One region of the Rhizobium sp. K33 genome, then DNA from elsewhere that is predicted to be linked to it. Evidence: riboswitches for the same ligand, from Rfam matches in the RefSeq annotation. Region 1 holds a riboswitch; the other holds the start of a gene.
The links. Region 1 has a riboswitch for thiamine pyrophosphate ahead of thiD (bifunctional hydroxymethylpyrimidine kinase/phosphomethylpyrimidine kinase). Riboswitches for the same ligand answer to the same signal wherever they lie in the genome.
Positions count from the first base shown of each region.

Region 2: another riboswitch for thiamine pyrophosphate. It lies ahead of thiB (thiamine ABC transporter substrate binding subunit); the one in region 1 lies ahead of thiD (bifunctional hydroxymethylpyrimidine kinase/phosphomethylpyrimidine kinase).

Region 1 covers NZ_CP096478.1:4,386,277-4,390,341, reverse strand. Annotated here, with positions in the region: gene M1E12_RS21175 (pirin family protein) at 1-717, shown strand, start outside; gene M1E12_RS21170 (GFA family protein) at 786-1,181, shown strand; gene thiD (bifunctional hydroxymethylpyrimidine kinase/phosphomethylpyrimidine kinase) at 1,187-2,014, opposite strand; TPP riboswitch at 2,066-2,162, opposite strand; gene M1E12_RS21160 (HAD-IA family hydrolase) at 2,281-2,955, shown strand; gene M1E12_RS21155 (autotransporter domain-containing protein) at 3,001-4,065, opposite strand, start outside.
Region 2 covers NZ_CP096478.1:3,863,654-3,867,718, forward strand. Annotated here, with positions in the region: gene M1E12_RS18620 (ABC-F family ATP-binding cassette domain-containing protein) at 1-284, shown strand, start outside; gene M1E12_RS18625 (ABC transporter ATP-binding protein/permease) at 304-2,028, opposite strand; TPP riboswitch at 2,207-2,321, shown strand; gene thiB (thiamine ABC transporter substrate binding subunit) at 2,367-3,392, shown strand; gene thiP (thiamine/thiamine pyrophosphate ABC transporter permease) at 3,399-4,065, shown strand, end outside.

The DNA of each region.
Region 1 (4,065 bases):
ACCATCACCTATGTGCTGGCCGGCACCGTCGAGCATGGCGACAGCCTGGGCAATCAGGGCATGCTGGGTGCCGGTGACCTGCAATGGATGACGGCCGGCAGCGGTATTCTGCACCAGGAAATGCCGAAGGGCGATTTCGCCGGCCGGATGCACGGCTTCCAGCTCTGGGCCAATCTGCCTTCCTCGCTGAAGATGACGAAGCCCCGCTACCAGGACATCAAGTCCGGCGACATCCCCGTCGTCATCGACGATGACGGCACCTCGGTGCGGGTGATCTGCGGCGACTTCTGGGGCAAGAGCGGACCGGTGGACGGCATTGCCGCCGAACCCGTCTATCTCGACATTTCCGTGCCGCCAGGCAAGCGCAAGACCTTCCCGGTCGACACCTATCGTTCCGCCTTCGCCTATATCTTCGCCGGCTCCGGCTCGTTCCGCGATGCCTCCAAGCCCTTCGGCGTGAAGGTGGAGAAGGAGTATATGGGGGAAGAGCTGAATATCCGAGATCTCTCCGGCAACCGGACGCTGGTCGTTTTCGACACCGGCGACGAGATTACCGTGCAGGCCGGCGAACAGGGCATCCGCTTCCTGCTGGTCACCGGCAAGCCGATCAAGGAGCCGGTCGCCTGGCACGGGCCGATCGTCATGAACACCCGCGAGGAACTGATGCAGGCGATGAAGGAGCTGCAGAACGGAACCTTTATCAAGGCTGATCATTAACCCCTGCAGTCAAGTTCACCTTGCCCGGCGGCACTCCACCGCCGGGTTTTCTTTTTCCAGAGGGTGCAATGCGGGTCACAGGGGCATGCCAGTGCGGTGCCATCCGCTATGAAGCCGAGGTCGATCCACAGGCCGTCGGCATCTGCCACTGCACCGATTGCCAGAGGCTGACGGGTTCGGCCTATCGCGTGACCGCCCCGGCCATTTCCAACAGTTTCCAGATCACCTCAGGTGTCCCGCATCGCTACCGAAAGATCGGCGACAGCGGGCAGCCGAGTGATCAATTCTTCTGCGGCGACTGCGGCTCGCCGCTCTGGCGCGAGAGCGCGGACGGAGAGATCGGCATTCGGCTGGGCACCATCGACCAGCGACGCGCCTTGAAGCCCCACCACCAGTCCTGGCTGGGCTCCGCCCTACCCTTCTTCCTCGATATCCGCGACCTCGAACGTCACGAAGGCAGCTGAAGCCTTCAGCGCCTGTTCTCGTCTGACCACAAGGCGTGGAAATGATGCACGGGTCCATGACCTGATCCGACCGACAGACGACCGGAAGCCACGACCGCCTCTGCCAGCCAGGTCTTGGCCTGACGGACGGCATCCTGGAGGCTCCGCCCCTTTGCAAGTTCTGCCGCCAGCGCGCTCGACAAGGAACAACCGGTGCCATGGGTGTTGCGTGTCACAAAACGCGCGGCCTCGAACCAGCGCACCTCTCCTTCCGACACCAGCACATCGGAGCTTTCGGCACCCCTAAGGTGCCCCCCCTTCACCAGCACGGCCTTCGGCCCGAGCGCTGAGAGCCGGATGGCCTGCGCTTCCATGACCGTGCGCTCGGAGGCCTCAGGCTCGCCGAGCAGAGCCGCCGCCTCAGGCAAATTGGGGGTCAGGAGGGTGGCGAGTGGGAGCAATTTGCTCTTCAGCGCCTCGACTGCAGCCGGATCGAGCAGCGACGCTCCGCCCTTGGCGATCATGACGGGATCGAGAACCACGGGAATGCCGCGATGCGGCTCCAACGCCTCCGCCACTGCAGACGCGATGCCGGCATTGGCGATCATGCCGATCTTCACCGCATCCACCCTGACATCGGCAAAGACCATGCGGATCTGCTCGGCGACGAAGTCCGGGTCGAGCGGCACGACGGCAGAAACACCTTGCGTGTTTTGCGCCGTCAGCGCGGTCAAGGCCGCCATGCCATAGCAGCCGCGCGCCGAGAAGGCCTTGAGATCGGCCTGGATCCCCGCCCCTCCGGAGGGATCGGAGCCGGCAATGCTGAGCACGTTGCGGATTGTCGATGATTTCATCTGCTTCTCCCCGATGGCGGAGAAGCAACGGGTGAGACGCGGAAAGCCCGACGCGGCACCTGAGCGACTCCCTCCGCCAGCATGATCTGGTTCAGGTTCAAAGGGTGCTTCTCAGCCCGGCTTCCGCCAGACGCCCCTGTCTCTTCGTCGGGAGATTATGCGACCGCGCGGGGCCTGTCACCTGCATTGGCCGGATTAAGTGTTTGCCGCCGCTCTCCGGAGCGGGTACGGGAGCCTATTGCCAGATCGATCACAGGACCCCTCCCTTGCATCACTCCCCCGACCGGCTTTTCGACCGCTTCTATGACGGTTTCCTCTTCGACATGGACGGCACACTTCTCAACTCCATCGCTGCCGCCGAGCGGGTCTGGAGCCGCTGGGCACTGAAGCACGGGCTCGATCTTGAAACCTTTCTGCCGACCATGCATGGCAAGCGCGGGATCGACACGATCAGCGCGCTGAACCTTCCCGGTATCGACGTGGTAAAAGAGGCGCTTGAAGTAGAGCGCGGCGAGATCGAGGACCTGGACGGCATCGTGCCAATCCCGGGGGCCATCGCCTTTCTCGAAAGCCTGCCCGCAGACCGCTGGGCCATCGTCACCTCGGCCCCGACGGCTTTGGCGCGCGCGCGCATCGGCGCGGCCGGCCTGCCCCAGCCTCGGCAGATCGTCACGGCGGAAGACGTGAAGATCGGCAAGCCCGACCCCGCGGGCTATCGCCTCGGTGCTGAACGGCTCGGCTTTGCCCCCTCGCGCTGTCTGGTGTTCGAGGATGTGCTTGCTGGCGTTCTGGCCGGCGAAGCCGCCGGCGCCGATGTCGCGGTTATCACGGCGACCCACGCCCATCCGCTCAAGACATCGCATCCGACCATCGCGACTTACGAGCGACTGACGGTGACGTTCGCTCCATCGAAGGGGTTGCGGATCTCTGCCGCAGGTTGACGGGGTGAAGGGCGGCACGCCCAGCCGCCTGGCGCCACAGCCCTGTCAGAACTGCTTCTGGAAGTTCAGCTTGAGTGACTGGGCATTGCCGCGATTGCTGTAATTGCCATCGAAGCCGATACCCACGGTCGCCATGGTACCGATCGGCATGTCGATCCCCGCTTGCAGGACGAGGCTGTTTTCGGCAGCCGTCTTGCTGGAGGTGACGAAATCGCTGCCCCCGGCAAAGGACAGGGTCGATGCCGTCTCCGTATCGCCGAAGGCATGCTGCCATCCGGCCGCCCCACGAACGGTCGCGCTCACCCCGGCAAGCGCCAGTTCTGTCGCTGCTCTGAGGCCGAGATTGGTGAAGGTGAGGTTCATGTCACTTGCCTGGCGTGACAGGGAGGCCGCACCTCCCTCTTCCGTGAAGGCCGGCGTGTGCATATGGACCTGCGCCAGGTTGACGAAGGGCTCCAGCCGCACGTCCCGGATCTTGATCTCATAGCCGAGTTCCGCGAAGGCCTGCACCGTGTTGGTACCGTAATCGGCTGAAAGCTGATCGGAGAAGCCACCGAAATCGACCGTACGTTGCGTCGAGACCTGCTGATGCTTGTAGAGCGCGCCGAAGCGCAGGGCGAGCGGCCCCCACTGATTGCCGCCATAGAAGCCGATATCGAAATCGTCACTATCCCCGCTGGAAAGACCGTCGCTCAGCTCGAACGAGGCAGCGCCGTAACCGCCAAGAACACCCAGCCTCCAGCTCGTATCTCCCAGTGCCGTATCGATGCCGAAGGCGATGCCACCGATCGAATTGGAGAGATCGGCATCGCCGTTTTCTCCGAAGCTCTTGCCCCAGCCGCCATAGGCTTCCGCCCAGGCGACGGGGCCGTTGTTTTCAGGCGTTGCGAGGATTGATTCAGCCGCTAGTTCGGCCGGCGTCTTCGCTTTTTCCTCACCGTAAGCCAGCGCGCTCGAACTGCCGCCCCCAAGGGAGACGACATTGCTCTGGCCGGCGCCGACAGAGCCGAAGGCCGAGCGCATGCGATTGCCGCCCACACTCCGAATAAGGCCGGAGTTTTCAAGGCTGACGCTCATGCTTTGGCCATGGACTTCGCCTGAAAGCTGCTG
Region 2 (4,065 bases), 520 kb from region 1:
CTCAGGAAGCCTCGGGCGGCAAGCCTGGCGGCAGCGCAAACAGCAAGGGCAAGCTCTCCTTCAAGCAGAAATTTGCGCTCGAAAACCTGCCGAAGGAAATGGAAAAGGCCGAGAAGGAGATCGCCGCCCGCGAAGCGAAGATGGCCGACCCCAACCTCTTCACCAAGGACCCCGTGACTTTCAACAAGCTGGCGGCGGAAATGGAAAAGCTGCGCGCCGATATCACACGCATGGAAGAGGAATGGCTGGAGCTTGAAATGCTGCGTGAAGAGCTGGAAGGCTGAGCCTGAGCGCCTCCGAACCTCAGGCCCGCTCCGCCTCGATCTTCTCCAGATGAACGGCTCTTGCGCCTGTTGCATCGGCGAGGGCAAGCGACCGACCGAGATAGATCAGGGTCGCATCCTGCATCTGCGCAAGAATGCTCGTGAGCCGCCTCTCCGTGTCCGGCTCCAGCCCCTCCAGAACGTCATGCATGACCAGCCAGCGCGGCTTGCGGATGAGGATATTGGCGAAGGCCAGCGCCATCTGCTGGTCCTTGTCCAGGATGCGCTCCCATCTGCCTCTCTCGTCGAGGCGTCCGGTAAGGTCCGCGAGACCCACGGTGCGAAGCGCCTCGATCATCTCGGCATCTGAGAAGCGTGCCGAAGCGACAGGATAGGCGAGAAGACTGCGCAAGCGGCCCTCGGGCAGGTAGCCGGTCTGCGGCACGAAGATGATGTCCTGGTCCCGAGGCAACGCAATCCGCCCCCGCCCGAAGGGCCAGATACCCGCCATGGCGTGAAACAGCATCTTGCGATTGATGCCCTGGTCACCATTGATCATCACGCGATCGCCGGGCGCAACCACAAGGTTGCGCTCCCGCAGCCGAAACGCGCTTTCGCAGACGTCGCCTTGGACGCGCGTGCAAATCTCCAGATTGTCCAGGCGCAGAGTTCCGTCATCGCTTTGCGAGTACTCAAGCCGGCCCGCTCCTCGCTGATCTTCGCCCATGCTGACCAACGCCGCACGAAACACGGTAACGCGCAGCAAAGCTGCCCGCCAATCGGCAATCGCTCCGAAATTATCCACGTACCAGCGCAGTGCCGAATAGACCTGCGTGAAGGCAGCAGCGGCCATCATCAGCCCGCCGAACGTGATCGTCCCGGCAAAGTAAGCGGGCGACGCAATGAGGATCGGCACGATGATCGCCAACCAGCCGAAACCGGCGGTAACCCAGGTGAGATTGGTGAGCGCCAGCGCCAGATGGCGGATCGAGCCCAGGACGCCGTCGAGGGATTGGTGGATGTGGCGCCGCTCCGTCTCCTCGCCATGGGCGAGCGCAATCGCCTCCAGATTTTCATTGGCGCGCATGAGCGAGAACCTGAGGTCAGCCTCGCGGCCATAGCGCTCCGCATTCAGTTTGGAGAGACTGCGCCCGACGAGCTCGCTCAGAAGCGATGCCAGAAGCGCATATACGAGCGCACCCCAGACCATATAGCCAGGGATATGAAAGCTGGTCTGCCCGATGCGGAAGGTGAAGTCGTTCGACAGGCTCCAGAGAACGCCAATGAAGCTGACAAGCAGGACCGTCGCATTGAACAACCCGATCGCCAGCGACGTGGTCATTTCTGCCAGTTTGCGCGCATCCTCGTGCAGCCGCTGGTCGGGATTGATGCCGAGCGGGCTGGAGAGCGACAGCCGGTAGGCACGCGCGCCATTGAGCCATTGATCGATGACATCGCGTGAGAGACCCTCGCGCATGTGCAGCGCCGTCATCTGATTGAGCCAGGCCTGGACGACATTCAGCACGAGCAGCGCCCCCGCAATGAAGGCGAAGTTGCGCAACTCGTTCAGGAAAGCAGCGAGATCACGCCGTTCCAGCGCGTTGTAGAATGGCGCGTTCCACTGGTTGAGGATCACGGTCCCGTAGGCGGTTGCCAGAATGACGACGATGAGCGCTGCGGCAAAAACAAGGATCCGGTTGCGGACGGATGACATCCAGAAACTGTCTGAGGCGATCCCGATCTGCCGCCAGAAACTGGATTCCACATCGGCGACACACCCATACGGTTCAATCCGAGCACTCGATTCCGTTCTCACCATCAACACCGCATCGTTCTGTCGTTCTGCTCCGGTTACCACTTGCTGCTGACGATTTCCTGACAGCCGCGAAGGCTGCCGCCATTCTCCACACCTTGCGCTCGCCGGTCCCGCGCGCTATCTCAAGGCTGCTCTAACGGGGTGCCCTTCGATCGCCAGCGATCGACGTGCTGAGAGGCGTCAGCCAACCCGCGGAACCTGATCCGGTTAACACCGGCGGAGGGATTAGACGCGTCGATCGCAAAGCGCCCTATCCCGATATCGATTGTCTTTTGGAGGAGGGCGTCATGCCATCAAACCTATCCGTAACCCTGCGCTCCGGCCTGGCCGCAGCGGTCCTGTCCCTCGGCGCCGCCTTTCCGACGGCCGCAGCCGACAAAACGCTGACGGTCTACACCTATGAGAGCTTCGTCTCCGAATGGGGCCCCGGCCCGAAGGTCAAGGAAGCCTTCGAGAAGACCTGCGAATGCACCGTCGAATTCGTCGGCGTGGCCGATGGCGTCGCGCTTCTGACGCGCCTGAAGCTCGAAGGCGAGACCTCCAAGGCCGATGTCGTGCTCGGCCTCGATACCAATCTCGTCGAAGAAGCCAAGCAGACCGGCCTGTTCGATACGTATGGCATTGATGCCGCTGCCCTGAAGGTGCCGGGCGGGTTCAGCGACGATGTCTTCCTGCCCTATGACTACGGCCACTTTGCCGTCATCTACGACACCGAGACGATTAAGACGCCGCCGACCAGCCTGAAGGATCTGGTCGAGGGTGATGCGTCCCAGAAGATCGTTATCCAAGATCCGCGCACCTCGACGCCGGGCCTCGGCCTTCTGCTCTGGGTCAAGTCCGTCTATGGCGACAAGGCACCGGAAGCCTGGGCCATGCTCAAGGATCGCATCCTGACCGTCACCCCCGGCTGGTCGGAAGCCTATGGCCTCTTCACCAAGGGTGAGGCGCCCATGGTCCTCTCCTACACCACCTCGCCCGCCTATCACATGATTGCGGAGGAGACCGACCGCTATCAGGCAGCCGAATTCTCCGAAGGGCATTACATCCAGATCGAGGTCGCAGGCCTTCTCAAGAATGCGCCGGAAAAGGAGCTCGCCCGGCAGTTCCTCGCTTTCATGCTCGAGCCCGGTTTCCAGGACACCATCCCGACCAACAACTGGATGATGCCGGCGGCCGCCACGTCCGAACCCCTTCCGGAAGCCTTCGGCAAGCTCGTGCAGCCGAAGACCACCTTCCTGATGGACCCGGCAGAGGTCGCGGCCAACCGCCAGGCTTGGATCGATGAATGGCTGAAAGCCATGACGCTGAAGTAAGACCGGATGCTTCGCCCGCTTCATCAGTCGAGACGCCAGAGGCTGCCCGCACTTGCGGGCGGCCTTTTCGTTCTCCTGGCTGTTGCGGGCTTTGTCGGCACGGCCCTGGCCGCGCTGCTTGCAGGACGCCTCTCAGGCGGCATTCTGCAGGCCTTTGCGGATCCGGTCGTTCGCTCCGTCCTGTCGTTCACGCTCTGGCAGGCCTTCCTGTCCACGCTCCTCTCGGTCGGACTGGCCCTGCCCGTCGCCAGCGCGCTTGCCCGACAGCCGGATTTCCCCGGCCGCATCTGGCTGATCCGTCTGATGGCCGTGCCGATGGGCCTGCCGGTGCTGATCGGCGCGCTGGGTCTGATTGGGATCTTCGGCCGCAGCGGCATCGTCAATGACGTCCTGACCGGCCTCGGTCTGGCCGAACCCATCTCGATCTACGGATTGACCGGCATTCTCGTGGCCCATGTCTTCTTCAATCTGCCGCTTGCCACGCGCCTGCTGCTTTCAGCCCTTGAACGCGTGCCGGCGGAGTATTGGCGGACCGCGGCAAGCCTCGGCTTTTCGCCGCTCTCCACCTTCCGCTTCATCGAATGGCCCGTGCTGGCGCGCGTCATTCCCGGCGCTGCCGGGCTGATCTTCATGCTCTGCGTGACAAGTTTCACCCTCGTGCTGATCTTCGGCG